Regions from separate parts of the Stenotrophomonas sp. 10L48 genome, predicted to be linked through region 2. Evidence: riboswitches for the same ligand, from Rfam matches in the RefSeq annotation. Region 2 holds a riboswitch; the other holds the start of a gene.
The links. Region 2 has a riboswitch for cobalamin ahead of AC1DCU_RS15210 (epoxyqueuosine reductase QueH). Riboswitches for the same ligand answer to the same signal wherever they lie in the genome.
Positions count from the first base shown of each region.

Region 1: linked by a shared signal. The riboswitch ahead of btuB (TonB-dependent vitamin B12 receptor) and the one ahead of AC1DCU_RS15210 (epoxyqueuosine reductase QueH) in region 2 are both predicted to bind cobalamin.

Region 1 covers NZ_JBFTIX010000011.1:833-15,781, reverse strand. The annotation lists gene AC1DCU_RS17115 (sensor histidine kinase) at 1-876, opposite strand, end outside; gene AC1DCU_RS17110 (response regulator transcription factor) at 873-1,592, opposite strand; gene msrB (peptide-methionine (R)-S-oxide reductase MsrB) at 1,737-2,312, shown strand; gene AC1DCU_RS17100 (cytochrome c biogenesis protein DipZ) at 2,315-4,078, shown strand; gene msrA (peptide-methionine (S)-S-oxide reductase MsrA) at 4,093-4,839, shown strand; gene AC1DCU_RS17090 (aminotransferase-like domain-containing protein) at 5,009-6,457, shown strand; gene bioD (dethiobiotin synthase) at 6,523-7,215, opposite strand; gene AC1DCU_RS17080 (GAF domain-containing protein) at 7,282-7,764, shown strand; gene AC1DCU_RS17075 (TfoX/Sxy family protein) at 7,761-8,123, shown strand; gene AC1DCU_RS17070 (histidine phosphatase family protein) at 8,266-8,844, opposite strand; cobalamin riboswitch at 9,021-9,241, shown strand; gene btuB (TonB-dependent vitamin B12 receptor) at 9,359-11,200, shown strand; gene gph (phosphoglycolate phosphatase) at 11,279-11,947, opposite strand; gene AC1DCU_RS17055 (class I SAM-dependent methyltransferase) at 11,998-12,789, opposite strand; gene AC1DCU_RS17050 (LysR family transcriptional regulator) at 12,786-13,715, opposite strand; gene AC1DCU_RS17045 (NAD(P)-dependent oxidoreductase) at 13,822-14,460, shown strand; gene AC1DCU_RS17040 (MBL fold metallo-hydrolase) at 14,634-14,949, shown strand, end outside.
Region 2 covers NZ_JBFTIX010000008.1:226,596-241,544, reverse strand. The annotation lists gene AC1DCU_RS15235 (acyl-CoA dehydrogenase family protein) at 1-158, opposite strand, end outside; gene AC1DCU_RS15230 (CoA-acylating methylmalonate-semialdehyde dehydrogenase) at 174-1,679, opposite strand; gene AC1DCU_RS15225 (helix-turn-helix domain-containing protein) at 1,767-3,161, shown strand; gene AC1DCU_RS15220 (DUF1028 domain-containing protein) at 3,424-4,377, shown strand; gene AC1DCU_RS15215 (RpoH suppressor) at 4,427-6,277, opposite strand; cobalamin riboswitch at 6,432-6,648, shown strand; gene AC1DCU_RS15210 (epoxyqueuosine reductase QueH) at 6,790-7,461, shown strand; gene pncA (bifunctional nicotinamidase/pyrazinamidase) at 7,519-8,145, shown strand; gene AC1DCU_RS15200 (NYN domain-containing protein) at 8,291-9,013, shown strand; gene purU (formyltetrahydrofolate deformylase) at 9,006-9,857, opposite strand; gene AC1DCU_RS15190 (LysR family transcriptional regulator) at 9,971-10,882, shown strand; gene AC1DCU_RS15185 (NADH:flavin oxidoreductase/NADH oxidase) at 10,886-11,989, opposite strand; gene AC1DCU_RS15180 (NAD-dependent protein deacetylase) at 12,157-12,963, opposite strand; gene AC1DCU_RS15175 (acyl-CoA thioesterase) at 13,007-13,417, opposite strand; gene AC1DCU_RS15170 (LysE family translocator) at 13,511-14,146, shown strand; gene AC1DCU_RS15165 (ribonucleotide-diphosphate reductase subunit beta) at 14,291-14,949, opposite strand, start outside.

The DNA.
Region 1 (14,949 bases), on a different contig from region 2:
CAGCGCCAGCGTTTCGAGGTAACCGTGCAGCGAGGACAACGGCGTGCGCAGGTCGTGCGAGATGTTGGCCACCAGTTCGCGGCGCTGCAGGTCCTGCTGGCGAAGCTGCTGCCACTGCTCGCCCAGCCGCTGTGCCATCTGCGAATGGGCATGTTCGAGGATCTTCAGTTCATCGCGCTCACCCGCGCGCAGCGGTACCGGCGCGGGCAGTGGCGTCGGTGCGTCGATGTCGAAGGCCTGTATGCGCCGGGTGACCTGGCGCAGGGGCCGGGTCACCCAGTAGAAGGCCACCAGGCCGGCAAGCAGGCCCAGCCCGCCGATCAACAGCACCGACCAGAGCGTGGTGTGCCATTGACTGCCGGCGGCCAGATCGTCGGCCAGCATCTGCCGGTGTTCGCCCACCAGTACCACGTACACGTAACCCGCCTGCCGCCCCTGCACCACCAGCGGCGCGACACTGAACACCTTGCGACCATCCGTGCTGCGCGGATCGTCACCGAGGATCGGCAGCGGCGCACCGGACAGCAGGCGTCGCAGCGGTGCCACGTCCACCCGGCTGCGCACCAGGTGGCCGCTGGGCGCATCGTGGCCGAGGATGCGACCCTGCTCATCCAGCAGGTACACCTCGACACTGGGGTTGACCGCCATCAGCTGGCCGAACAATGCGCGCACCGCTGCATCGCGCATGCCGCTGGTGTCCATCAGTTCGCTGCGCTGGGCGATGTGCTCGGCCAACCCAAGCGACAGGCGCTGCACCACTTCCTGCTCATGCCGGGTATTGGTGCGCATCTGCCAGGCCAGCAGCGCCATGCAGCACGTCAGCATCAGCGCCGACATCACCAGCGCCAGTTTCTGCCACAGGTTCGGCTTGATCATGTGGCCGCCCCGGCCGGGTCGACCAGTTTGTAACCGCGCCCCCACACCGTCAGCAGGCGCCGCGGGTTGCCCGGGTCGGTCTCGATCTTGCTGCGCAGGCGGTTGATGTGGGTGTTGACCGTGTGCTCGTAACCGTCGTGCTGGTAGCCCCAGACCTGGTTGAGCAGTTCCATCCGCGCAAACACCTGGTCCGGGTGGCGGGCGAAGAACAGCAGCAGTTCGAACTCACGCGGGGTCAGTTCCAGTGCATTGCCATCGACGGCGGCAGTACGGGCGACCGGGTCCAGCCGCAGCCCCCCGAGTTCGATCGCCCCGGCATCGATGCGCGCGTTCTGTGCCATGGCTTCGGCGCGGCGCAGCAGCGCACGCACGCGCGCCACCAGTTCCGGCATCGAGAACGGCTTGGCCAGGTAGTCGTCCGCGCCCAGTTCCAGGCCGACGATGCGCTGGGTTTCGCTGCCACGTGCGCTGATGATGATGATCGGCACGTAGCGCGCCATCGCGCGTGCACGCTGGCAGACCTGCAGGCCGTCCACGCCCGGCAGCATCACGTCCAGTACCAGTGCATCCCACGGACCTTCCTGTTCGATCAGGCGCAGGCCGGCATCGCCGCTGGCGGCGTGTGCGACTTCATAGCCCTCATCCCCCAGGTGCATGCGCAGCAGGTCGGCGATGTGGGCATCGTCTTCAACGATCAGGACACGTTTGGCGGACATCGGCAGCTTCGGGCCAGTGGGGAGGCTGCCCGCATTGTGGCGCGGGAGCGGCGTGGATACCTCACGAAAAATTGAATCCTGCGTGAGGATTCGTTGACCGGAGGGGGCGCAGCATGGCCCCGTCGCCCCTTCCCGGAGTCCACCATGTCCCTCACCCGCCGCCATCTGCTGGGCCTGGGCGGTGCTGTCACCGCCGCCGGCCTGCTGGGCCTGGGCGCGTGCAGCCGCGCGGCCCCGGCCGCTGCCGAGGCACGGCCTGCGCGACAGTTCGAGGTGGTCCGCAGCGATGCCGAGTGGCGCCGGCTGCTGAGCCCGGCGCAGTACGCCGTGCTGCGCCAGCAGGCCACCGAGCGCCCCTGGAGCAGCCCGCTGAACAAGGAACATCGGCAGGGCACGTTCGCCTGTGCCGGCTGTGCGTTGCCGCTGTTCTCTTCGTCCACCAAGTTCGAAAGCCACACCGGCTGGCCCAGCTTCTGGGCGCCGCTGCACAACGCCATCGGCGAGGACCGTGACACCACCTTCGGCATGTTGCGGGTGGAAGCACATTGCCGCCGCTGTGGCGGCCATCTCGGCCATGTGTTCAACGACGGCCCGCGGCCGACCGGACTGCGCTACTGCATGAACGGCGCCGCGATGGCGTTCATGCCCGGGACTGCGCAACAGGACGCCGCTGGCGGCTGGCGCGTGCCGGTCGGTTCTTCCCCTGCTTCTGGAGCCTGATGATGCTGCTGTTGCTGCTTGCCTATCTCGGCGGCGTGCTGACCCTGCTCAGCCCGTGCATCCTGCCGGTGCTGCCGTTCGTGTTCGCACGCGCTGATCGTCCTTCCCTGCGCAGCACCCTGCCGCTGCTGCTGGGCATGGCACTGACCTTCACCGTGGTCGCCAGTCTGGCGGCGGTCGGCAGCCAGTGGGTGGCGCAGGCCAACCAGGTCGGCCGCTGGGTGGCATTGGTACTGATGGCGGTGTTCGCCATCGCGCTGCTGTGGCCGACCCTGGCCGACCACCTGCTGGCGCCGTTCCAGCGCATCGGCGCGCGCCTGAGCGCACGTGCCGACGCCGCGGATGCGGCCGGCCGTGGCGGCGCCTGGACCTCGCTGCTGATCGGCATCGCCACTGGCCTGCTGTGGGCCCCCTGCGCCGGTCCGATTCTCGGCCTGGTGCTGACCGGTGCCGCCCTGAACGGCGCCAGTGTCGGCACCAGTTCGCTGTTGCTGGCCTACGCGCTGGGCGCCGTCACCGCACTGGCGCTGGCGGTGTGGGTGGGCGGCCGTGTGTTCCGCGCACTGCAGGCCCGGCTCGGCCTGGGCAATGTGGTGCGCCGGGTGCTCGGCGTGGCCGCGCTGCTGGCGGTGGTGGCGATCGGCCTGGGCTGGGACACCGGCCTGCTGACCCGCCTGTCCGCGGTCAGTACCGCACGCATCGAACAGGGCCTGCTCGATGCCGTGCCCGGCACGCAGCCGGCAGCACCACCGATGATGATGATGGCAGCCGGCCAGGCAGGCGCGCCGCTGCCGGTGGAAGGAACGCTACCCACGCTGGACGGCGCCACCGGGTGGCTCAACAGCCCGCCGCTGAGCCGCGAGCAGCTGCATGGCAAGGTCGTGCTGATCGACTTCTGGACCTATTCCTGCATCAACTGCCTGCGTGCGATGCCGTTCGTGCACGAATGGGCGCAGCGCTACCGCGACCATGGCCTGGTGGTGATCGGCGTGCACACCCCGGAATTCGCGTTCGAGCGCGACCCGCGCAACGTGATGAAGGCCGTGCAGCAGCTGAAGGTCGAGTACCCGGTCGCACTCGACAACCAGTATGCGATCTGGCGCGCGTTCAACAACCGCTACTGGCCGGCGCACTACTTCGTCGATGCGCAGGGCAACATCCGCGGGCATCAGTTCGGCGAGGGCAACTACGCGCACTCCGAACAGGTGATCCGCCGCCTGCTGGTGGAAGCCGGGCAGACCGAGCTGCCGCCGCCTGCTGATCCGGCCGCGGCTGACCTGCAGGGCGTGGCCACGCAGGCCGACATGGGCAACCTGCGCTCGCCGGAAACCTACCTGGGCCACGCACGTGCCGAGCAGTTCGCCTCGCCGGGCGGGCAGCGCGCCGACGCAGCATTCGGCTACACGCTGCCGTCCACCCTGGCGCTGAACCAATGGGGCCTGTCCGGACAGTGGCGGGTCAACGATGAGGCTGCACAACTGCAGCAGGCCGGCGGCCGCATCGCGTTCCAGTTCCACGCCCGCGACCTGCATCTGGTGCTGGCACCGGGCGAGGACGGCAAGCCGGTGCGCTTCCGCGTGCTGCTCGATGGCAAGCCACTGCCTGCGGCCGATGCCGGCGCCGACGTGGTCGCCGATGGCACCGGCACCGTCAACGAGCACCGCCTGTACCAGCTGATCCGCCAGCGCGGCACGATCGGTCCGCATCGTTTCGAGATCGAATTCCTCGACGCAGGCGTGCAGGCCTACGCCTTCACCTTCGGTTGAACCGGGAGCACACGATGAAACTCTCCTTCGAACAGGGCATTGCCGCCGGCGTCGCCGGCCTGGTCGCCACCGCGCTGGTCGCGGGTGTGCTGCTGGTGGACCACAGCGCGATCGCCGCCCCGGCCGAGCCCACCGCACAGCTGCAGGCACTGCCTGCGCCCAGCGGTGATGCGGCGTTCCGCGATGACGCCAGCCACGCCAGCCACGCCAGCGTGGTATTCGCCGGCGGTTGTTTCTGGGGCGTGCAGGGCGTGTTCCAGCACGTCAAAGGGGTGAGCAACGCGGTGTCCGGTTACATCGGAGGCAGTGCCGCCGACGCCCGCTATGAACGCGTCAGCGGTGGCCGCACCGGCCACGCCGAAGCGGTGAAGGTGGACTACGACCCGCGCCAGGTCAGCTATGGACAGTTGATGCAGGTGTTCTTCTCGGTGGTGCACGACCCGACCCAGCTCAACCGCCAGGGGCCCGATCATGGCAGCCAGTACCGCTCGGCGATCTTCGCCGAAGACGCGCGCCAGCAGGCAGCAAGCCGTGCGTACATCGGCCAGCTCGGCCAGGCGGGGAGCTACCGCGCGCCGATCGTGACCCAGGTGAGCAGCGGCCAGCGCTTCTACCCGGCCGAGAGTTACCACCAGAACTACATGAGCAACTACCCGCAGGCCGCGTACATCCGCTACTACGACGCGCCCAAGCTGACCGCGCTGGGCAAGCAGTTCCCGGCGTTGTACCGCCGCGATCCCGCGTTGGTGCCGATGCGCTGACACCCCATGGTGGGGCCGGCCGCTGGCCGCCACCACGGCATGAAAAAGACGCACGGCCACAGGGCCGTGCGCTTGGGAAGTATCGACCCGGCCCCGATCAGGCCCGGCCGACAACGACATGCTAGGCTCGTCAGCATCATGGGTACAGAACCAGATGCGGGCCGGGTCGATGGATACAGAAGACGCCACCACGATGATTCCTCCCCGCTACCAGCGGCTGTCGGACGAGCTGGCTGAAGCCATCCACGGCGGGCGCCTGCCGGTCGGCAGCCGGTTGCCATCGCTGCGGCAGATGGCATCGCAGCGCCAGCTCAGCCTGAACACGGTGATCGCGGCCTACCGTCAGCTGGAAGACGCCGGCCTGGTCATTCCGCGGCCCAAGGCCGGCTTCGAAGTCGCGCCGCGACTGTCGGTTCCGCAGCGCTCGCTGCGTGATGCGCCGTCCGCGCCCACCGCCCCGCTGCAGCAGGTGCTGATGGCGCGGGTGCTGGAAGCGCAGCGGCGCCCCGGCGTGATCGACCTCGCCTTTGCCGGCCCGCGTGGGCGCCAGTTCTACCCGGGTGCGCAGCTGGCCCGGCACACCGCGCAGGTACTTCGCCATGGCCAGCAGACCGTGGAGACCTACGCCCGTCCCAATGGTTCGCCACGCCTGCTGGCGCAGATCGTGCGGCGTGGCCCGCGGATGGGCCTGCATACCCACCCCGAACGCCTGCTGCTGACCCATGGTGCGATGGAAGCACTGCAACTGGCACTGCGCGCGGTCACCCAACCCGGCGATGCAGTCGGCATCGAAGCACCCTCGTACTTCAACCTGTATCCCCTGCTGACCACGCTGGGCCTGCAGCCGATCGAACTGCCCACTCATCCGCAGCGCGGCCTGGACGTGGATGCGCTGGAAGCGCTGCTGGAGCACACCCCTCTTGCGGCGCTGGTGGTGATGCCGACCGTGCACAACCCGCTGGGCTGCACGATGCCGATCGCCGACAAGCAGCGCCTGGCCGAACTGGTCAACGCACGCCAGCTGCCGCTGATCGAAGACGCGGTGTATGCCGAACTGCAGTTCAGCGAGCCGCCGGCGCCCTTGCTGAAGGCGTTCGACCGCGACGGTTGGGTGATGGTGGTCGGTGGATTCTCGAAGACGCTGGCACCGGACTACCGCATCGGCTGGCTCGATGGCGGCCGCTTCGCCGAACGCATCGCGCTGCTCAAATTCCAGTCCACCGGCGGCGAACCGCAGCTGCTCGGTGATGCGGTGGCGGCCTACCTGGAAGCAGGCAGCTACGAGCACCACCTGCATCGCATGCGCCGGTTGTACCGCGAACAGGTCGGTCGCCTGCGGCAGCTGGTGGCCGAACATTTCCCGGCCGGCACCTGCGCTACCGAGCCGCAGGGAGGATTCCTGCTGTGGCTGGAGCTGCCTGGCGTAGACACCCGGGAGCTGTTCGAGCGCGCATTGGCAGAGGACATCGTGTTCATGCCGGGCCAGGTGTATTCGCGTGGCGCGCGCTACCGGCATTGCCTGCGGTTGTCGTGCTGCCAGACCCTGGACGCGCGCTTCATCGCTGCGGTGGAACGGCTGGGTGCGATCGCACGGGAGCTGGTGGCGGCAACACGGTAGTGCCGGCCGCTGGCCGGCAACCTCGAGGTGGTGAAACGCGTGCAGTTGCCGGCCAGCGGCCGGCACTACCTGTGGTCGCTGTGCAGATACGCGCTCAACGCTTCACCATCGGCGCCCGGCAGATGCGGCAGCCGGCCCCAGCAGGGCATCGGCAGACGCTGCTGCAAGGTCGCGAAATTCTCATCCTGGCGCTGCATCGACGGATCGATGTGGTTGCCGATCCAGCCCAGGCACTCCACGCCACTGGCCTGCAGCGAGTGTGCGGTCAACCGCGCATGGTTGACGCAGCCCAGGCGCATGCCGACCACCAGCACCACCGGCAGCCGCAGCGCACGTACCAGGTCAAGCTGGTCCAGCTGCGCCGACAACGGCGCCAGCCAGCCGCCCACGCCTTCGACCACCACCACGTCGGCCTGTGCGCGCAGGCGTTCGAAGGCCGCCACGATCGGGGCCAGTTCGATGCGCACGCCATCTTCTGCGGCCGCCAGTTCGGGCGCCAACGGTTGGCGCAATGCGTAGGGGTTCAGATCGGCGTAGTCAGGCACCGGCAGGCTGGCGGCCTGCAATGCCAGCGCGTCGTCGTTGCGCAGCCCCTGCCCCGCGTCATGGCTGCCGCTGGCCACCGGCTTCATGCCCACCGCGCGCAGGCCGCGCCGGCGCAGCGCGTGCAGCAGCGCGGTACTGGCGGCGGTCTTGCCGATCTCGGTATCGGTGCCGGTGACGAACAGGGCCGTCGGCAACGTGGCAGGCAGGGACATCACAGGCTCCAGCGGGGCAACAGAGCCCCATTATCGCTGGCCCGGCGCGCTTGCTAGACTGCGGCCATGTTCGCCAACGCCTCGCTCACCGGCAGCAAGCCGGAACAATACGCCCAGCTGCTGGAACAGGCCCGTGGCCTGGTCTACGGCGAGTCCGACCGCATCGCCAATGCGGCCAACCTCGCTGCACTGGTCTACCACGCCCTGCCCGACCTGAACTGGGTGGGCTTCTACCTGTATGACGGCAAGGAACTGGTGGTCGGTCCGTTCCAGGGCCTGCCGGCCTGCGTACGCATTCCGCTGGACAAGGGCGTGTGCGGTGCGGCCGCCAGCCAGCGCGTCACCCAGCGGATCGAAGATGTGGACGCCTTCCCCGGCCATATCGCCTGCGACGCCGCATCGCGCTCGGAACTGGTGGTGCCGTTGCTCCGTGGTGGGGAGCTGATCGGTGTGTTCGATATCGACAGCCCGGTCGTCGGCCGCTTCGATGCCGAGGACCAGGCCGGTCTGGAAGCCATCGCCGAGGTGTTCGTCGGGGCGTTGGCGTGAGCGCGGTCAAGCTGCGCAACATCGGCCCGAAGAGTGCGGCATGGCTGCGCCAGGTGGGCCTGCGCAGCCGTGAGGACCTGGTTGCGATCGGTGCCGTCGGTGCCTTCGTCAAGGTCAAGCGTGCCGGCTTCAAGCCCAGCCTCAACCTGCTGTATTCGCTGGAAGGTGCGCTGCTGGACTGCCACTGGCAGGAACTGAGCGAACCGCAGCGTACGGCACTGGTGCAGGACTACGAAGCACGGATTGCCGTGCATCCGCTGAAGGCGGCAGGTCCGGCCTCGGGCCCGGTGCATGAGCAGCGCTTCGACGCCGAGGACGACGGCGAAGAAAGCACGGCCGAAAGCGCCGACGAGGATTGAGGCCTCCGCGTTGCTGGGAATGCCGGCCACCGGCCGGCACCACCACTGTGATGCGCGATCGGTAGCGCCGGGCCATGCCCGGCGAGCGCGTAGCGCGGGTGATGTGGAATCCGCCGGGCATGGCCCGGCGCTACCGGATTCGTCAGGGTTGCTGCAGCTCCAGCAGCTCGCCCACCAGCCCCGCTTCTCCGCGCTCGACCCACACGCGCAGGCGCGTGCCGTGGTCGATGCGCAGCGCCCAGCACAGCGACATCGGCAGGCCGCACACCAGCGACAGCACCATGCGCAGCGGGCCGCCGTGGCTGACCACGACTGTCGGCGGCGGGTCGTCGTCATCCAGCAGGCGATCCAGCGCGCGTGCGATGCGCCGTTCGAAGTGGCCCCAGCTTTCGCCATGCGGCGGCGGAAACGCGTGCGGATCGGCGTGGAACGCGGCCAACGCCTCTTCCGGCAGATCAAACAATGACTGGCCATCCCAGTCGCCGAAATCCAGCTCTTCCCACTCCTCGTCGGCCTCAACATCCAGCGCGCGCGGTGTGGCCAGTGCCATCGCCGTATGCAGCGAGCGCAGGCGCGGCGAACTGATCACCCGTTCCCACGACTGCCCGGCATAGGCATCGACCAGCTCCTGCGGCAGGCGGGCCAGCTGCGGCGGATCGCTGCGGCCATCGAGGAACTCATCGCGACCGTTGCCGGCATGGCGGACCAGGTCGAGGATCATGCGCGTGCCCAGTCAGGGCGGCGCGGGAACAGCGGAAAACAGACGGACATCGGCAACGGCACCACGATAATTCGAGCTGCATTCTAGGCGCTGGCGCAGGTCTGCTGCACCGTGCAGGTGCATCCGCGCCTGCTCAGTCGTGCGGGTTCGACGCTACGGGCCGGCCGCGATGCCGTAGACTGCGCGCACTTCCAGGTGACCTGCGGCCCTGCCGGCAGGTTGAAACGGGAAGCCGGTGACGCGTGACAACACGCCATGCCGGCGCTGCCCCCGCAACGGTAAGCACGTCAATTCCAGGCAACCCGCCACTGTGCCGCAGGCATGGGAAGGCGCCTGGACGGTGGCCTCGGGCCACCCGGCGGCGAGCCCGGAGACCGGCCCGGAAGCCTCAGGTCGCGATGCGGTGGGCATGGCGCTGGATGTCTGTGGCGATGGCCGCGGCATCGGCGCGTGCCTGCCTGTTGTGACTCCTCCCCTTCGCTGCGCGGGCGTGCGCGGCACCTGGAGTCCCCCGATGAAACTGCAGTCCCGAATGCTGTCCCTGGCCGTGCTGGCCGCACTTCCTGCATTGGCCCTGGCCGATGATGGCGCCGCCGACCTCGACCAGGTGCTGGTCACCGCTACCCGTACTCCGATCGCCCTGCAGGACAGCATTGCGCCTGCGCAGGTGATCGACCGCGCGCAGATCGAATCCAGCCAGGCCACCTCACTGCAGGAACTGCTGCAGGGCCGCGCCGGCATCAACCTGACCAATGCCGGTGGACTGGGCAAGCAGAGCTCGCTGTTCCTGCGTGGCACCAATTCCTCGCATACCGTGGTGCTGGTCGATGGCGTGCGCATCAACAGCGCCGACCTCGGCCTGGCGATGTACCAGGATCTGCCGCTGGCACAGATCGAGCGCGTGGAAATCGTGCGCGGCCCGCAGTCCAGCCTGTACGGTGCCGACGCCATCGGCGGCGTGATCCAGATCTTCACCCGCCGCAACCAGGGTGATTTCGCTCCGCACTTCCAGCTGGGCGGCGGCAGCAATGGCCTGCGTGAAGCCAGCGGCGGCATCGGTGGCGGCACCGAACGCGGCTGGTTCGGCGCCGACATCGCCTACCAGCATTCGGATGGCATCGATGCCTGCCGCGGTTCGGCCACGCTGTTCACCGGCTGCTTTGCCGATGAACCCGACCGCGATGGCTACCGCAACCTGTCCAAGAGCCTGCGCGGTGGTTACAACCTGAGCGACCAGTGGACCGTGGAAGGCAGCGCGCTGCGTGCCGACGGCAAGAACCACTACGACGGCTACTACAACTACTCCGAGACCCGCCAGCAGGTACTGGCCGGCAAGGTGCGCTACACCCCGTCGGAGCAGTTGACGCTGACCGCCAACGTCGGCCGCAGCGACAACGAGTCCGACAACTTCGGTGATTTCGGTGCACGCGGCAGCGCACAGACGCACCGCGACAGCGCTTCGCTGCAGGCCGACATCGGTATTGCCGAAGGCCAGCTGCTCAGCGCCGGCGTGGACTGGAGCGAGGACAACCTGGATGGCAGCAGCGCCGGTTACCTGGTCGACAGCCGTCGCAACACCGGCGTGTTCCTGCAGTACCAGGCGCGCTTCGGCCGTCACCAGCTGCAGGCCAGCGCACGCAATGATGACAACCAGCAGTTCGGCAACCATGCCACCGGCAGCCTCGGCTGGGCGATGGAGCTGGGCCACGGCCTGCGCGTCAACGCCAGCTACGGCACCGCGTTCAAGGCACCGACCTTCAGCGACCTGTACGACCCGTGGAGCGGCGTGCCGACGCTGGACCCGGAGAAGTCCAAGAGTGCCAACCTCGGCATCTCGCAGCAGGGCCAGGGCTGGCGCTGGGGCCTGGACGTGTACGAAACCCGCATCGATGACCTGATCACCTACGACGCGGCCACCTTCCGCATGCAGCAGGTCGAAAAGGCACGCATCCGCGGTGCGGAATTGACCGGCGGCGCCACCGTGGCCGGCTTCGACATCAACGCGCAGCTGAGTTTCACCGACCCGCGCAACCGCACCAACGGCAGCGCGCAGTTCGACAACTGGCTGGCACGCCGTGCGCAGCAGACCGCGCGCCTGGACATCGACCGCCGCTTCGGCGACTTCCGCACCGGCCTGACCGTACAGGGCGCGGGCAAGCGCTACGACGATGCCGCCAACGCGGCGAAGGTCGGCGGCTACGGCACGCTGGATCTGCGCGCCGAATACGCGCTTACCCCGGCATGGTCGGTGCTGGCGCGGGTGGCCAATGTGTTCGACCGCGAGTACGAAACCGTGGCGTGGTTCAACCAGCCAGGCCGCGAGTATCAGCTGAGCGTGCGTTACCAGCCCAGGTAAGCGGTAGCGTCGGGCCATGCCCGGCGTCGGGGCGCCAGATCGAAGGGCCGCCGGGCATGGCCCGGCGCTACCGGCGGGTCAGGTCGCCGATACCGCAGCCAATCCCGGCAGTTCACGCAGGTCGTCGATTACCGCGACGGCCTGCGCGTTTTCCAGGTCCAGTCCTCGCGGATAGCCGTAGCGCACCAGCGCGATCGGCATGCCGGCGTCCTCGGCAGCACGATAGTCGGTGAGCGAATCGCCAACCATCAGGCACGCATCGACGGGCAGTTCGAAGTGCGCGGCAATATGCCGCAACGGCTCACCACTGGGCTTGCGCTGCGGCAGCGAATCACCGCCCAGCACCAGCGCAAAGGCATCGGCGATGCCCAGGTGCTGCAGCAACGGCGGCACCAGCGCGGCCGGCTTGTTGGTGCAGATGGCCAGCGGCACGTTCAACGCGCGCAACTGCGCCAGCGCGTCCACTACGCCAGCGAACAGCTGCGGGCTGCGCAGCAGGCATTCGCGGTAATGGACCATGAAGGTCGGCATCACCGCTGCCAGATCGATCTGACGCCCGGCGGCCTGCACGGCCTGTTCGACCAGCCGGCGCACGCCGTCACCGATCCAGCCCAGCACGGTGGCTTCGGGTACGCGCGCCAGGCCGATGTCTTCCAGCGTGCGGTTCAGTGCTTCGGCGATATCGGCGGCGCTGTCGACCAGCGTGCCATCGAGGTCGAACACGACCAGCGGATAGGGATACGACAAGGGACGGCTCACTCGTGCAACGTGGGGCCGTCCATTGTACGCCCGCGTCTTCAGCCGATCCGGCGTGCGCGGGTGGCCAGGAAGGTCGGCAGGTAGCGGTCGATCAGGAAGCGCGGCTGCGGCTGCCAGTCTTCCATGAAGCGGTCGATGACGAACCCGGCATCCAGCTGCCCGGCGATCAGATCCCCCAGGCTGTGACCGAATGTCAGCGCTTCGCCACGGGCCAGCTTGGCCTCGCGCGCGGCGGGCTCCAGGTCTTCCAGGTCGGAATAGGGAATCGCGTACTGCGGGCGGATCAGGCCCTGCTCGCTCAGCTGTGCATCACGCGCGGCAACGAACACCACCGGATTGTAGAAGCTGGCCATCAGCAGGCCATCGCGTGCCAGCACCCGGCGGCACTCGGCCCACACCGGACGCACGTCGGGCACGTACAGGTTCGATATGGGATGGAACACCACGTCGAAGCTGTCGCTGGCAAATGCCTGCAGATCACGCATGTCACCCTGCACGGTGCGCAGCGACAGACCGTCGCGGTCGGCGACGGCGCGGTCCTGCGCCAGCTGCCCGTCGGAAAGATCGAACACGGTCACCTCAGCGCCTGCCGCGGCAAGCACGGGTGCCTGTTGGCCACCGGCCGAGGCCAGGCACAGGATGCGCCTGCCACGCACATCGCCCAGCCAATCCAGCGGCAACGCACGCGGCGTCAGGTGTACCTGCCAGCGTCCCTCGCGTGCGGCGGCAATCGTTTCGGCATCCACCGGTCGCGACCACTCGCGCACCTCGCTGGCCTGGCGGTCCCAGGCAGCACGGTTGTGGTCGATCAACGCCTGTCCCTGATTCATGTGTTCTCCTTGCCCGAAGGGCGCCAGTCCAGATCCTGGAAGGCCGGGCTGGCGAAGCACTCGGCGAGGAAATCCAGGAATCGCCGCATGATAACGGGCTGTTGCCGGCGCGAGGCGTACACGGCATGAATGCCCAGCTCGTCCAGGCTGTACTCGGGCAGCAGTTCGATCAGCTCACCACTGCGCAGCAACGGTGCGACCTGATAGGTCGGCAACATGGCAATACCGGCATTGGCGCGCACCGCCTCCAGCAACAGCGATGCTTCATTGGCACTGATGTTGCCGCCCACCGCCACCGACAACGAGCGCCCTTCGCGATGCAGCTGCCACAGGCTTTTGCCGACGTAATGATGGGTCAGGCAGTTGTGCACGGCGAGGTGTTCGGGCGCGGTCGGCGTGCCACGCGCCTGCAGGTAGGCCGGCGTCGCGCACAGCACCGAACGGCAGATCGCCAAACGACGTGCGATCAGGCTGGGATCGATCTGCCGCGCGATGCGCACGGCCAGGTCGACGCGCTCCTCCACTAGGTTGACCATGCGGTCGACCAGCAGCAGTTCGATGCGTGCGGCCGGATGGCGCTGCACGAAGGCGGCCACCGCACGCGCCAGATGGCTCTGCCCGAACGACACGCTGGCGGTGATGCGCAGCGTGCCGTGTGGCTCGGGATCGTCGCTGGCCAGCTCACCCTGCAGTTCTTCGCCGATCGCCAGCATCTGCCGGAAACGCGCCAGCGCGGCTTCACCGGCCCCGGTCAGGCTGACCCGCCGCGTGGTCCGGTGCAGCAGCCGCGCGCCCAGCCAGCCCTCCACCTCGGCCAGGTAGCGGCTGACCATCGCCCGCGACATGTCCAGCACCTCGGCGGCGGCGGTCAGGCTGCCGCGCTCGGCAACTTCGACGAATACGGTCATGGCGGTCAATCGGTCCATCTGCTCGATCCATGCAACAAATAAGCGCGTTATACGCTGTTTTTCGATCGACTGCAGCGGCCTACAGTGGCCCCATTCCCAACCACCACCCCCACGGAGTCCTGCCATGAAGATCGCCCTCGTCGGTGCCACCGGCAACATCGGCCGCCAGATCGCCCGCCACGCGCTGGCCAACGGCCATCAACTGACCGTCATCGTGCGCAGCGCGCAGGACCTGCCGGCCGAGCTGGCCGGTGCCCATCCGGTCATCGCCTCGCTGGATGACCAGGACGCCCTGGTCGCCGCCATCGCCGGCCACGATGTGCTGGCCAGCGCCTACGGCCCGCGCCCGGGCGACGACATCGGTCGCGTCGGCGAGGTTGCCGCACAGCTGGCCAATGCCGCCCGCAAGGCCAACGTGCCGCGCCTGGTCGTGGTCGGCGGCGCCGGCAGCCTGGAAGTCGCCCCCGGCGTGCAGCTGGTCGACACCCCCACCTTCCCGGAGGCCTACAAGCCCTACGCGCTGGCCCACCGTGAAGCGTTCAACCGCTTGCAGGCGGTGGATGACCTGGACTGGACCTTCTTCTCGCCGGCCGCCGAAATCGGCCCAGGTGAAGAGCGTGGGCAGTACCGCGTGCAGCCCAAGGCCTTCCTCGCCGATGCCAGCGGCCACAGCCGCATCAGCTACGCCGACTACGGCGCCGCGTTCGTCGCCGAACTGGAAGCGCACAAGCACCCCAGGCAGATCATCACGGCGGCGTACTGATCGCGCACTCGCCGGCCTGACCGCCTGCCGGGCATGGCCCGGCGCTACCCACCTGTAAAGCCGAAGGCAACGGCAGGAGCCGTTGCCAACGTCGCTTGCGACGGCCCGTAGGGGGCCGGGCAAGGACGCCCGGCATAGCCAACGCTCGGCTCGACAATCCAAGGACACCTCCCATGCGTACTGCTGCCCTGCTGCTTCCTCTCGCGCTGGCTGCCAGCTTCACCAGCGCCCCACTGCTGGCCGCACCGGCCGCGCCTGCACCCGCCAGCGCTGCCAAATCCCAGCTGCGCCTGCAGACCTTCCATCCCGGCCCGCAGGCAATGTTCTCGGTGTCCTCGGTGCTGATCGAAGGGCGCAACGACGCGATCCTGGTCAACGCGCAGTTTGCTGCCGGCGATGCACGCCGGCTGGTCGAGCAGATCCGTGCCAGCGGCAAGCGGCTGACCACCATCTACATCAGCCATGGCGATCCGGACTATTACTTCGGCC
Region 2 (14,949 bases):
CCCAGTTCACCGGCCTTGGCGATCGCCTCGCGCGGAAAGATGCCCTCCGCATCCCATCGCGCGGCGTGCGGCGCCAGTTCGGCCTGTGCGAAGTCACGCGCCGCTTCGCGGTACGCCTGCTGCGCTTCTTCCTGTTCCGTCGTCATCGAGTGGCTCATGGCTGCTCCCTGCGGTTACTTCAGGCTGATCGTGGTGTTGACGCCGTGGCTCAGCGTCTCGTCGTCGAACCAGCGCGCGGTGACGGTCTTGGTCTGCGTGTAGAACAGCACCACCTGCTTGCCGTACGGACCCAGGTCGCCCAGCTTGGAAGCGCGCGAACCGGTGAACGAGAACAGCGGCACCGGCACCGGGATCGGCACGTTGATGCCGACCTGGCCGACGTCGATGTCTTCCTGGAACCGGCGTGCTGCGGCGCCGGACTGGGTGAACAGCGCGGTGCCGTTGCCGTTCGGGTTGCTGTTGACCATGGCGATGGCCTCATCCAGCGTTTCCGCTTCGAGGATGACCAGCACCGGCCCGAAGATTTCTTCCTGGTAGATGCGCATGTCGGTGGTGACACCGGCAAAGATGGTCGGGCCAACGAAATTGCCCTTCTCGAAACCATCGACCTGCGGCTTGCGGCCATCGAGCACCAGCTTGGCGCCCTGCTCCACGCCCGACGCGATCAGGCCCTCAACGCGATCACGGGCGCTGCAGGAAATGACCGGGCCCACGTCGGTGCCGGCGACCGTGCCACCGCTGACCTTCAGGGTCTTGGCCTTTTCGACCAGGTCCTGCACCCAACCGCGTGCTTCACCGACCAGCACCAGGGTGGAGGCGGCCATGCAGCGCTGTCCCGCCGCACCGAAGGCCGCGCCGACCATCGCATTGAGGGTCTGCTCCTTGTTGGCGTCCGGCAGCACCACGGCGTGGTTCTTGGCGCCCATCATGCACTGCACGCGCTTGCCGGCCAGCGAGGCGCGGTTGTACACGTGGGTACCGACGCGGGTGGAACCGACGAACGACACCGCCTTGATGTCCGGGTGGTCGCAGATGGCGTTGACCACTTCTTCGCCACCGTGGACCACGTTCAGCACGCCCTTGGGAATGCCCGCTTCCAGCGCCAGTTCGACCAGGCGCATGGTGACCATCGGGTCCTGCTCGGACGGCTTGAGGATGAAGGTGTTGCCGGTGGCAATGGCCATCGGGAACATCCACAGCGGAATCATCGCCGGGAAGTTGAACGGGGTGATGCCTGCGCACACGCCCAGCGGCTGCATGATCGAGTAGGTGTCCACGCCGTTGGCCACGTTGTTGGCCAGTTCGCCCAGCTGCAGGTTGCCGATGGCGGCCGCGTGCTCGACCACTTCCAGGCCGCGGAACACATCGCCTTCGGCGTCCGGCAGGGTCTTGCCCTGTTCGGCGGTGAGGATGTGCGCCAGCTCGCTCATGTTTTCGCGGATCAGCTGCTGGTACTTCAGGAAGATGCGCGCGCGGGTACCGATCGGGGTCTTGCGCCAGGTCTTGAAGGCTTCCTTGGCGGCAGCCACGGCGGCATCGACTTCACCCGTGGTGGCGAACGGCACCTGGGCCAGCACGTCCTGGGTGGCCGGGTTGATCACGTCCTGCCAGTGGGAGGTGGCCGATTCAACGAACTGGCCATCGATCAGCATGCGGATACGGGGCGCTGCAACAGTCATGACGACAATCCACGGGGTGCGAAAGATTCTTGGCATTATTCACAGGCCACGCCTCGATTTCCGGCCTGAATCCGCTTAATCTGGCCAATGCCCGCCACGATTCCTGTTAATCCTGTGAATCATTCAGCCCCCCAGCGCCAGCTCGGCCTGCGTCTGCTGCGCCTGCGCGAGCAGCGCGGCTACAGCCAGGCCGAGCTTGCCCGCGCCCTGGGGCTGTCGGCCAGCTACCTGAACCAGATCGAGCGCAACAAGCGCCCGCTGACGCCTGCGGTGCAGAAGAAGCTGGGCGAGGTGTTGGGCGATGTTTCCACCCTGTTCGACGACGATGAGCCCGCCGCGCTGCAGGAGTCGCTGGGCGAGACGCTGCGCGATCTGGGCCTGGCCGACGTCAGCGCCACCGAACTGCGCGCGCTGGCCGGCAACCTGCCGCAGGTCAGCCGCGCGCTGCTGGACCTGCATCGCCGCCACCTGGCATTGCGCGAGCATGCCGCCGCGCTGGAGTTCCAACTGGGCGAGCCGGGCGCGGGCAGCACGTTGCCGGCCGGCGACCAGGTGCGCGAGTTCTTCAACCGCATGCACAACCACATCCCCGAGCTGGACGAACTGGCCGAGCAGCTGTTCGCCGAATGGGGGCTGGCGCCGGGGCACGTGGCGCCACGGCTGCGCCAGCTGCTGGCCGACCGCCATGGGGTGCTGGTGGAAGTGGCCGCGCTGCAGGCCGGGCGCGAGAAGCGCCAGTACGATGCCGGCAGCCGTACGCTGTGGCTGCCCGACTACCTGGAGCCGGGCCAGCAGGCGTTCCAGATGGCGGTCGAGCTGGCGCTGCGCGGCTACCTGCCGCAGATCGATGCGGTGATCGCGCGCACCGGCTTCACCGACGAGGCCCGCATCGCACAGGCGCGCATCGGCCTGTCCAACTATTTCGCCGGTGCGCTGGTGATGCCATACATGCGTTTCCTGCGCGCGGCCGAGGCCAGCGGTTATGACATCGAGCTGCTGGCGCATCAGTTCGGTGTGGGATTCGAGGCGGTCTGCCATCGGTTGAGTACGCTGGCACGCCGCAGTGCGCCGGGGCTGCCGTTCTTCTTCATCCGCGTGGACCGCGCCGGCAACGTGTCCAAGCGCCACTCGGCCACCGACTTCCACTTCTCGCAGGTGGGCGGTTCCTGCCCTTTGTGGATCGTCTATGAGGCGTTCAACCAGCCCGGACGCATCCTCACCCAGACCGCGCGCATGCCCGATGGCCGCCGCCATTTCTGGCTGGCACGGCAGGTCAGCAGCGGCCCGGTGGGACACGGCCAGCCACGCAAGACCTTCGCGGTGGCACTGGGGTGTGACCTGCAGCATGCCGATCGGCTGGTGTATTCGCTGGGGCTGGACGTGCAGAGCCCAGGCAATTCGGTGTCGATCGGGCCGGGCTGCCGGGTGTGCCCGCGCGAGGACTGCATGCAGCGCGCGTTTACCCAGTTGCCGGGGCGGTAGGGGGCGGTCCGGCAGGGCTGCGCCCTGCACCTGCGGAGGCAACGTCAACGTCAACGTCAAAAGCTGGCTATACCTGGCATGGCCTGCTGTTGGTGGGTGTCGACCTTGGTCGAAACGGTAGATCCACGCCATGCGTGGAGGCTCTTCGACGAATTGTCGAAATATTCGATTTCGATGGGGATTCATCCGCGCATGGCGTGGATCTACTAAACCTTCCGCGCGTCCGTTGCATCCCAGTTCAACGCCTTCACCGGAGACGACCATGTTCATGCTGCGCCCCTGCCTGGCCTTGCTGCTCGCTGCTGTCGCTGCGCCGGCATGGGCGACCTTTTCCATTGCCGCCTGCAACGAAGCCGGCGACTGCGGGGTGGCTGTCGCCACGCACAATCTCGCCGTCGGCGGTGTCGGCGTGCCGTGGGCGCAGGCGAAGGTCGGCGCGGTCGCCAGCCAGTTCGAAACCAACCCGACCTACGGCTCGAAGGGGCTGGCGCTGCTGGCCGAAGGTCGCACGCCGGCGCAGGTGCTCAAGCAGTTGCTGGACGAGGATGGCGACTTCGATGGCACCACCATCGCCGAGCGCCAGGTCGGGCTGGTCAGTGCGCGAGGCGGCAACGCGCAGTACACCGGCGCGACCGCGCAGCGGGCCGATTGGGCAGGTGCCGTTGGCGAGGGCAAGGTGAGCGTGCAAGGCAACGGACTGGCCGGGCCGGACGTGCTGGCGGCGATGCAACGCGCGTTTACGACCACCCACGGTGCGCTTGCCGCGCGCCTGCTGGCAGCGCTGGAAGCGGGACAAGCGGCGGGTGGACAACGCAGCGGGCAATGGTCGGCGGCATTGCTGGTGCGCACGCCTGGCGGCGACTGGCAGGACACCGACCTGCGCGTGGATGCCGATCCGCGTGCCGTGGCGCGCCTGCGCGAGCTGTACGACATGCGGCTTTCAAATGAAGCGATCATCCGCGCCGAGCAGCAGTGGGAACAGGGCGACGTGGCCGGCGCACATGCGTCGCTGGCCACCTCGCTGGCGCTGGCGCATGGTTGGGACCGGACATGGGCACGCGCGGCGCGGCTGGCGATATCGCACGATGAAACCGCATTGGCCCGCGAATACCTGGCGGGATTGCGCGCGCTCAACCCGGGATGGGTGAAGCAGGAATTGGCCTTGCCGTTGTATGCGCCATTGCGCGGCGATGCGGTGGTCGAGGCGTGGCGATAGCCAACGGTAGCGCCGCGCCATACCCGGCGAGCGCAGCGGCACACCGCGATCAATAGATCGGCGTCACCTTCATCTGTGGCAACGGCCGCGGCGAGCCGTCGGTGAGGTCCGGGCCAAGGTCATCCCAGCTGCGGCCCTGTTCCACCATCAGCCCCCACAGCTGCTGCGACGCCAGCCGCTTGTCTTCCGAACCCAGCTTGTACGACGGCGGTGGCGGCGTGCCGGTGGCCACCATCGCATAGGCCGCGCGATAGGCCAGCACCTGCTGCGCCGGATCATCGGTGCGCGATATCTCCAGCGTGTAGCGCTGGTAAGCCGAGGCCAGGTTGCGCCAACGAATCCAGTAATGGTTCTCGAACGAGAACGAACAGAAGCGCGCACCGGCCAGGCTGCCCTTGTCGGCGATGCGGGTCAGCACCTCCTGTGGCATGTCCAGGTTCATGCCACCCTCGTCGCCCTGCAGGCTCACATGCACGATGCGGTCGCGATACCCCGGCGCACGCGCCTGCAGCAGGTCGCGCCAGTTCTGCATGGTGGCCACCACCGCGAACAGGAAGCGGCCCAGCTCACCGGCCGCCAGCGGCGTGGCGATGGACTGGTAATGCCGCTGCCATCCATGCCGGTTTTCGGTGGGAAGGAACACCGCGCGTTCCAGCGCCTCGCGGTTGTCGCTCTCGCGCACCACCGGCTCGGGGCGTTGCGGATAGACCAGGTTGATGGCGAAGGTCGGCCAGCGCGGCAGTGCGGCATCGAACAGGTGGATCGGGAAGTTGCTGCTGATGCCGCCATCGGAGAACCAGCACACCCGGAACGCGGTGATCACCGGACCACAGGCCTGGCCCGCGCTGGTCAGCCCTTCCATGCTGTCGGCCACGTTGTGCCCGGCCTCTCCTGCAGCCGTCGACGTCGGCTCGCAGCGACGTTCGCGACGCGAGGGCTCATGCAGCGGCACCGCGCTGATCAGCAGCGGGAAGCTGAGGCTCATGCGCGTGGCCACCAGTACCGGCAGCGACGCGCCCTGCGGCAGATGGTAGTAGTTGCGGCCTTCAACCTCGCGCGGTGGACCGGCGCGGTCGACCATCCACTGCACCACACTGGCCGGGAACAGCTGCTCGAACTCCTCGCGCAGGAACCAGAACTGCGCCCCACCCAACGGCAGCGTGCGCGGTTCGTTGTGCGATACGCAGGTGGTGATCATCTGCAGGCTGATCGCATGCGGGCTGTCCGGTTCGCCTGCATAGCGCGGCGCGTCGTGCAGATCGGCGAAGGTCAGCGGTGCATCCATCGGCTTGCCTGACAGCTGCTGCAGGCTTTCATGCAGCCATTCAGTCAGCGCCGGCTTGCCTGCACTGCGGCTAAGCCCGCTGCATAGGCCCAGCAGGTTGCGCCGCGCCACCCGGGCCACCCTTAGCGCAGCGGCGGCCACGCCTGCGCCGTAGGCACACAGCAGCGACGGCAGCAGGGTCGCCGCCACGCCGCTCCAGCCACCGCCCCACCAGCCCAGGCCGAGCAGCAGTGCCAGCGACACCAGCACTTCCAGCGGCGCGATCTGGAACACCGCGATGGCCAGGCACAGCAGCTTGCGTGGCCAGCCGGCGTTGCCGGTCAGCACCACCAGCAGCCGATACGCAGCGCGCGCGCCGGCGGCGGGCTGGAACAGGCTGTAGATGAATCCGCGCCGCGACAGCTGCGCCGACACCGCCGACAGGCCGCCATAGCCTGCGTCGCCAGGCAGCTGTTCGCCCCGTTGCTGGTGGCGGTCGCCGTATGCCGCAGCGGCGGCCACGGCAGCGGCGATCGCACCGGCCGAGGTGCCGCCGATGCTCTTGAAACGGTATTCGCGGGCCAGTGCGAGCACCGCGTTGGGATACACGATGCCGCTGGTGATGCCGCCTTTCATGACCAGATCGCAGTACTTCGCCGCCACGAGCCACCTCCCGTCTGTCGGTGCCCAGTATGGCAAGAGGCACTCTCACAGCCTGAGAAACGCGCCACAGCCCTGCGTTTTCATCGGCCCTTGACCATTGCCGCCAACGCGTCCACCGTGGGCACGCCGAAGGTATCCCTGCCGTGGCTTCGATGGCGGCAGGGATTTAAACGGGAATCCGGTGAAGGCGCCTCACGCGCCCATTCCGGAGCTGCCCCGCAGCGGTGAATGGAAACGAATCCTGCCAACAGCACTGGGCTCGCGCCTGGGAAGCGGCAGGTAGTAGGTGGGCCAGCCGGCCCGTGTCCATCAGCCCGAATACCGGCCCCGGCCGGGGGACACGACAGTCCCCTGACTCGACCTGGAATCTCCGCGGGGAGGTTGCCGGGGCCGTCGTCGTCCTGCGCGTGCAGGCGATGTGGCCGCGCGCGTCCTGTTCACGGTTTCCGTCCAGACCCGCTGCCCACGCCCAGATGCACCCGACGATGACCGAGCTCCAACGCCCCACCCTGACCCTTCCCGACAACGGCCAGCGCCTGTTGCTGCACTCGTGCTGTGCGCCATGCTCGGGCGAAGTGATGGAGGCGATCACCGCCTCCGGGATCGACTACGCGATCTTCTTCTACAACCCCAACATCCATCCGGTGAAGGAATACGAACTGCGCAAGCAGGAGAACATCCGCTTCGCCGAACAGCACGGCATCCCCTTCATCGACTGCGACTACGACACCGACAACTGGTTCAGCCGTGCGCGTGGCATGGAGAACGAACCCGAGCGTGGCATCCGCTGCACCATGTGCTTCGACATGCGCTTCGAGCGCACCGCGCTGTACGCGCACGAGCACGGCTACGACACCATCAGCTCCTCGCTGGGCATCTCGCGCTGGAAGAACATGGCGCAGATCAACGACTGTGGTGTGCGCGCCGCCTCGCGCTACGAGGGCCTGCAGTACTGGGACTACAACTGGCGCAAGGGCGGCGGTGCCAGCCGCATGATCGAGATCAGCAAGCGCGAGCAGTTCTACCAGCAGGAGTACTGTGGCTGCGTCTACTCGCTGCGCGATGCCAACCGCCATCGTCGCGAGAACGGCCGCGAGCGCATCAGGATCGGCCTGCTGTATTACGGGCAGGACAACGACACCGCCAGCGGCGATTGACGTGCGCGCGAGGGGCGGCCACGCTGGCCGCCCATCTTCCGTTGTGCTGGACCTGCCATGACCGCCCTGCCCGCTGATGTCGCCCTGCTGGTGATCGACCTGCAGCCGGACTTCATGCCCGGTGGCGCCCTCGCCTGCGAACAGGGCGATGCGCTGGTGGCACCGATCAACGCGCTGCTGGCCGAGCGCCGCTACCGCACCGTGGTGGCCACCCAGGACTGGCACCCGGCCAACCACGCCTCGTTCGCCAGCCAGCACCCGGGCCATCTGCCTTTTGAAGCCATCCTGCTGCATGCACAGCCGCAGACCCTGTGGCCGGACCACTGCGTGCAGGGCAGCACCGGCGCCGCCCTGCACCCCGGCGTGGACTGGACCGTGGCCGACCTGATCCTGCGCAAGGGCAGCCGCCAGCAGGTGGATTCCTACAGTGCCTTCCGCGAGAACCACGGCCCGGACGGCACGCGCCCGGCCACAGGGCTGGCCGGCTGGCTGCACGAACGCGGCATCCGCGAGGTGCACGTGTGCGGGCTGGCCCGCGACTACTGCGTGCTGTGGAGCGCGCAGGACGCGGTGAAGTCGGGTTTCCGGGTGAAATTCCTGTGGGAGCTGACCCGGCCGGTGACCGAGGCCAATGACGGCATGGTGCGCGAGGCCCTGGCGAAGGCGAGGATCGCGATCCTGTAGGCAGCGTGTCGCCTCTGCCGCTTGTGCGCCCGATTCGCCCCCTGCAGAATCAAGACCATCCAGCCCTCCAAGTACGCCCCCCAACAGATCGCGGGACGGCCGAACCGAGGGCTTTTTCATTGGACGAAGCCAGGAGGGCAACGGTATGCCGACGGCAGTTCTCATTGATGGCGGCTATTTCATCAAACGCTTTCGCCGCATCGAGCCCCACAGCGCCTACAACGCTCAACGCGCCGCCGAGGTCGCTCACCGATGGGCCATCGCCCATCTGAAGCATGCAAGTGGCGAGCAACGCGATCTCTATCGCATCTTCTTCTACGATTGCCCGCCGCTGCGCAAGAAGATGCACAACCCGATTTCGGGGCTGTGCATCGACTACTCGCGATCCGACGAAGCACTGTTCAGATCCAGCCTGCACGAGGCGCTGAAGCAGAAGCGGAAGGTCGCCCTGCGTCTTGGCCACCTCACCGACTTCAGTTCGTGGACGACCGGATCGCGAACCTTCGACGACCTGCTCAAGGGCAAGCGGACCTTCGGCGATCTTCAAGCCGATGAGCTGCAGCCCGATGTGCGACAGAAAGGCGTGGACATGCGCATCGGCATCGACATTTCCTCACTCGCCCTCAAGCGCCAGGTCCGCCAGATCATCCTGATGGCCGGCGATGCCGACTTCGTGCCCGCCGCGAAGCTCGCCCGGCGTGAAGGGGTCGATTTCGTATTGGATCCGATGTGGTCATCCATTCCCAAAGGGCTGATGGAACATATCGATGGCGTGCGCTCCACCTGTCCCAGGACAGTCCAGCAGCAGCAGCGGGCGCATCGTGGGCAATTGCCGGGCTCCATCCCGGGCACTGCCCGCGTTACCTGAACACCACCGTGCGGTGCCCGTTGAGCAGGATGCGGTGCTCCACATGCCGGCGTACCGCCCGCGCCAACACCTGCGATTCGGTATCGCTTCCCAGCCGTACCAGCTCGCGCGGGGTCATCGCGTGGTCCACGCGGGCCACGTCCTGTTCGATGATCGGGCCTTCGTCCAGGTCTTCGGTGACGTAGTGCGCGGTGGCGCCGATGATCTTGACCCCGCGCGCGTGCGCCTGGTGGTACGGCTGCGCGCCCTTGAAGCTGGGCAGGAAGCTGTGATGGATGTTGATCGCCCTGCCCGCCAGCGCACGGCACAGCGTGGGTGAGAGAATCTGCATGTAGCGCGCCAGCACCACCAGGTCGATGCGCTCGCGCTCGACCAGATCGATGATCTGCTGTTCCTGCGCCGCGCGCGTGTCGGCGTTCACCGGCAGGTGGTGGAACGGCACCTGGTAGGACGCTGCCAGTGCTGCGAAGTCGGCATGGTTGGAGGCCACCGCAGCGATGTCCACCTTCAACTGGCCGCTGTGGGCACGGAACAGCAGGTCGTTCAGGCAATGGCCCTGCTTGCTGACCAGCACCAGCAGGCGCGGCCGGCGGCGGCCATCATGCAGCTGCCAGTCCATGCCGAAGTCCGCGGCCAGTGCGGCCATCGCCGCGTGCACGGTGTCCAGCGGCAGGCCCGCATCGCGGTCGAAGTGCACGCGCAGGAAGAAGCGACCGCTCTCCTCGTCGCCGAACTGCTGGGCGTCGAGGATGTTGCAGACGTGGTCGAACAACAGGCCCGACACGCGGTAGACGATGCCGGTACGGTCGGGACAGGAGAGAGTGAGGATGGAATCGGGGCGCATCGCCGGAGTGTAGGGCAGCGCCGCTGCGCGGTGAACGATGGTCACCGATGCAACCGACTGCTTGGGACAGACCCAAGCGATACTTGGCCTTCCGCATGGCAAGCTGGTCGGTCATGAACCTGTTGCAGCTCATCCGCAGCTTCACCCGCACCGCAGAGACCGGCAGCATTGCCGCTGCGGCGCGCACCCTTGGCATCAGCGCCACCGCCGTGGGCCAGAACATCAACCGGCTGGAAGCCCACCTGGGCGTGCGGCTGCTGAACCGCAGCACGCGCCAGCTGGCGCTGAGCGAGGCCGGCACGGTGTATCTGGCGCAGGTGCGGCATATCGAAGCCGACCTGGCGCGCGCGCAGGCGATGGTGACCGCCGGCGACGTGGAGCCGGCCGGGCCCCTGCGCATCGCCAGCAGCAGCGCGTTCGGCCGGCACGTGCTGGCACCGCTGCTGCCCTCATTGCAGCAGCGCTACCCGCAGCTGCAGCTGGAGCTGCGCCTGACCGATCGCGCCGTGCAGCACGGTGCCGAGGCGGTGGATGCCAGCATCCGCATCGGCGCGCAGCTGGAGGACGGGCTGGTGGCACGCCCTCTGGCACGCATCCCGTTCGTGTTCTGCGCCTCGCCGGCGTACCTGCAGGCGCACGGCACGCCGCTGCAACCGGCGCAGCTGGCCGCCCATCGCGGCCTGCTGCATCGCTTTCCCACCGATGGCCGGCCACTGCGCTGGGGCCTGCTGAAGGACGGCGAGCGGGTGGATGCCGCGCTGCCGCCGAGCATGGTCTGCGATGACATCGACGCGCTGGCCGAGCTGGCCGCCGCCGGTGCCGGCATCACCCGGCTGGCGGCGTTCGTGGCCGAGCCCTACCTGCGCGATGGTCGCCTGCAGTGCGTGTTCGGTTGCGGCACCGACTGGCAGCCGGAACCGATGGACGTCTACTTCTGCGTGAGCGACCGCCGCGATTTCACCGCCAAGATCCGCGCGCTGTTCGAGCACCTGCAGGCCGGCCTGCCGCCGGCCTGGCAGGTGTAGTGCTCAGCGCGGGCTGAACACGCCGCGTGCGTCGCGCGGTTCGCAGCGCAGGTACTGCGGTGCCGGCACCACGCTGTCGCCCAGTGCAGCAGCGGCATGCCAAGGCCAGCGCGGGTCGTACAGGATGCCGCGGGCCAGCGCGATGGCATCGGCCTGGTTGTGGCGCAGGATCGATTCGGCCTGCTCCGGCTCGGTGATCATGCCCACCGCGATCACCGGCATGCGCACCTTCTTGGCCTTGATCGCCGCCGCGAACGGCACCTGGTAGCCCGGGCCGACACTGATCTTCTGGCGCTCGTGCAGGCCGCCGCTGGACACATGCAGGAAATTGCAGCCGCGCGCGTCCAGCACCTGTGCCAGCGCCTCGCTCTGCACGATGTCCCACCCCCCCTCGACCCAGTCGCTGGCGGAGATGCGCACGCCTACGGCGACCTTGTCCGACACTGCGGCACGCACCGCGTCGAACACTTCCACCAGCATCCGCAGGCGGTTCGGCAGCGAGCCGCCGTAGCCATCGGTGCGGCGGTTGCTCAGCGGCGACAGGAACTGATGCAGCAGATAACCGTGCGCGGCGTGGATCTCGATCAGCTCGAAGCCCAGGCGCTCGGCGCGCACCGCACTGGCGGCGAAAGCGGCAACGACTTCGGCGATACCGGCCTCGTCCAGTTCCTGCGGTGCCGGATCGGCGGCATGGAACGGCAGCGGCGAGGGGGCCACGGTCGCCCAGCCCCGGGCATCATCGGCCGGCAGCTGGCCACCGCCGTCCCAGGGACGATTCACCGACGCCTTGCGGCCCGCATGGCCCAGCTGCACGCCCAGCGGCATCGGCGACCAGCGGCGCACGCTGGCCAGCATCTGCGCCAGGGCCGCTTCGGTGCCGTCATCCCACAGGCCCAGATCGGCCCAGCTGATGCGGCCGCGCGCTTCGACCGCGGTGGCCTCCAGGATCAGCAGGCCCGCGCCGGACTGCGCCAGGTTGCCCAGATGCATGGCGTGCCAGTCGCTGGCGCGGCCGTCTTCGGCGGAGTACTGGCACATCGGCGCGACGACGATGCGGTTGGACAGGGTCAGGGGGCCGAAGGAGATCGGCGAAAACAGCTGGCTCACGGCAGTGGGGGGTGTACCAAAGGGGGTGCGTATTGCACCGCTGTGCGGCCGATAGATCAACCGTGTGGGTGGATCGCTGTTTCGTGGGGGCGCGTTGTGGGTAGCGCCGGGCCACGCCCGGCGAGCGCACAGCGCGGCAGCCCGTTTCCGCCGGGCATGGCCCGGCGCTACCCGATGACGAACCCGGCCAGCGCCTCGGCGCAGTCGCGCTCGTCCTTGAACTGCAGCAGGTCGTCGGCACGGGTGCGGCCACGGTTCAGCGCGGCCACCGGCAGACCCGCCTTGGCCGCGGCCTGCACGAAGCGGAAGCCGGAATAGACCATCAGCGAGGAACCCACCACCAGTACTGCATCCGCCTGCTGCAGGTGCTCATGCACCGCAGCCACGCGTTCACGCGGCACGTTTTCGCCGAAGAACACTACGTCCGGCTTCAGCAGGCCACCGCAGTGCGGGCAGTCGGGCACCGCAAATGCGGAGAAGTCGGTTTCCAGATCGGCGTCACCGTCGGGCGCGATACCGGCCTGCAGCAATTCCCAGCCGGGGTTGGCCTGCAGCAGCCGCTGCTGGAACGCCTCACGCTCGCTGCGGCGTTCGCAGCCCATGCAGCGCACCAGGTCCAGGCGGCCATGCAGGTCGATCACGTTCTGGCTGCCCGCGCGCTGGTGCAGGCCATCCACGTTCTGGGTCAGCAGCACCTGCAGCTTGCCGCTGTCCTCCAGTGCGGCCAGCGCCTGGTGGGTGCCGTTGGGCCGGGCCTGGCCGAAGCGCGGCCAGCCCAGCAGGCTGCGCGCCCAGTAGCGTTGGCGGGTGGCGGACTCGCCCATGAAGGCCTGGTAGGTCACCGGCGGCGTGCGCTTCCACTGGCCATCGGCATCGCGGTAATCGGGGATGCCCGAGGCGGTGCTGCAGCCGGCGCCGGTCAGCACGAACAGGCGCTGGGCGCGGTCGATGAAGTCGGTGAGCGGCGGGGTCATGGCAGCCAGATGGGGGCGCACCGGCGCCCCCGCAAGCATCGGCTCAGGCCGCCGGCGCGCCGGGCAGCTGCGGCACGGTCACCGGGTGGCCATCGTCGCCCAGGGCGATCATCACGAAGTGGCCACGGGTGCACAGCTTGCGCTCGCCGCTGTGCAGGTCCTCGGCGATCAGCTCCACCTCGACCTTCATCGAGCTGCGGCCGACCTCGACGATGCGGCCGATCGTTTCCACCATCTGGCCGATGCGGATCGGCAGCTTGAAATCGACCTGGTCGCTGCGCGCGGTCACCACGGTGCGGCGCGAATAGCGGGCGGCGGCGAGGAAGGCGGCCTTGTCCATCCATGCCAGGGCCTGGCCACCGAACAGGGTGCCCATGTGGTTGGTGTGGTTGGGAAAGACGATTTCGGCCATGCGCACTTCGGTCGGCGGCACGGTCTCGGGGATGGGGGTCATGGGGGCGGTTCGGGTGTGGGGTGAGACGGATTTTAAGGCAGGTGGTGTGCAGGCGGCGCTACACTTCGGCACCCCCCACTGCGTGAACCCACCATGCCCGCCACGTCCGACCTGCTGGCCTTCGCCCTTGTCTCGCTGGCCATGGTGCTGACGCCCGGGCCGAACATGATCTACGTGATCTCGCGCTCGATCTGCCAGGGCCGCATGGCCGGGCTGATCTCGCTGGGCGGGGTGGCGCTGGGCTTCGTGTTCTACATGCTGTGCGCGGCGCTGGGCATCACCGCGCTGCTGATGACCGTGCCGTTCGCCTACGACGCGCTGCGCATCGGCGGCGCGCTGTACCTGCTGTACCTGGCGTGGCAGGCGCTGAAGCCCGGCGGCCGCTCGCCGTTTGCGGTGCGTGACCTGCCGGTGGACGGCCCACGCAAGCTGTTCGCGATGGGTTTCCTGACCAACGTGCTGAACCCCAAGGTCGCGGTGATGTACCTGTCCCTGCTGCCGCAGTTCCTGCACCCGGACAGCGAGGGCAGCGTGCTGATGCAGTCGCTGGTGCTGGGCTCCACCCAGCTGCTGGTCAGCGTGAGCGTGAACGCGGTGATCGCGATAATGGCCGGCAGCATCGCCGGCTTACTGTCTGCGCGCCCCACCTGGCAGGCGGTGCAACGGTGGTTCATGGGCACGGTGCTGGCCGGCCTGGCCGTGCGCATGGCGGTGGATGGGCGGCGGTAGCGGTAGGCCATGCCCGGCGGAATGCGCACGGCACCATGAATAACCTTCCGCGCTGCGCGCTCGCCAGGCGTGGCCCGGCGCTACCGTAAAAACGAAAAACCCCGGCGTTGGCCGGGGTTTTCGCGACAGACCTGATTGGATCGATCAGAAGTTCATGTCGAAGGCAACTTCGCCCTTCACGCCCACCTGGTAGGCCGAGGCGCGGCGTTCGAAGAAGTTGGTCAGTTCCTGCACGTCCTGCAGTTCCATGAAGCTCAGCGGGTTGCGCACGTTGTACTTGCGCTCCATGCCCAGGCGATGGAAATGGTTGTCGGCGCAGTGCTGCAGGTACTGGCGCATGTCACGGGTGGAGATGCCTGCCACGCCACCGGACAGCACGTCCTCGGCGAACTGCACTTCGCACTCGATGGCCTCGGCCAGCATGTCATAGACATCCTGCTTCATCTTGTCGTCAAACAGGTCCGGCTCTTCCTCGCGGATCACGTCCACGCACTCGAAGGCGAACTCCATGTGCGCGCTTTCGTCGCGGAACACCCAGTTGGTGCCCGAAGCCAGGCCGTTGAGCAGGCCGCGCGAACGGAAGTAGTACACGTAGGCGAAGGCGGCGAAGAAGAACAGGCCTTCGATGCACGCCGCGAAGCAGATCTGGTTGAGCAGGAACTGGCGGCGCTCTTCGCGGGTCTCGATGCGCTTCAGGTCCTGGATCGAATCGATCCACTTGAAGCAGAAATCGGCCTTCTTCTTGATCGAGTCGATGTTCTCCACCGCGGCGAAGGCTTTGACGCGCTCGTCCGGATCCGGCA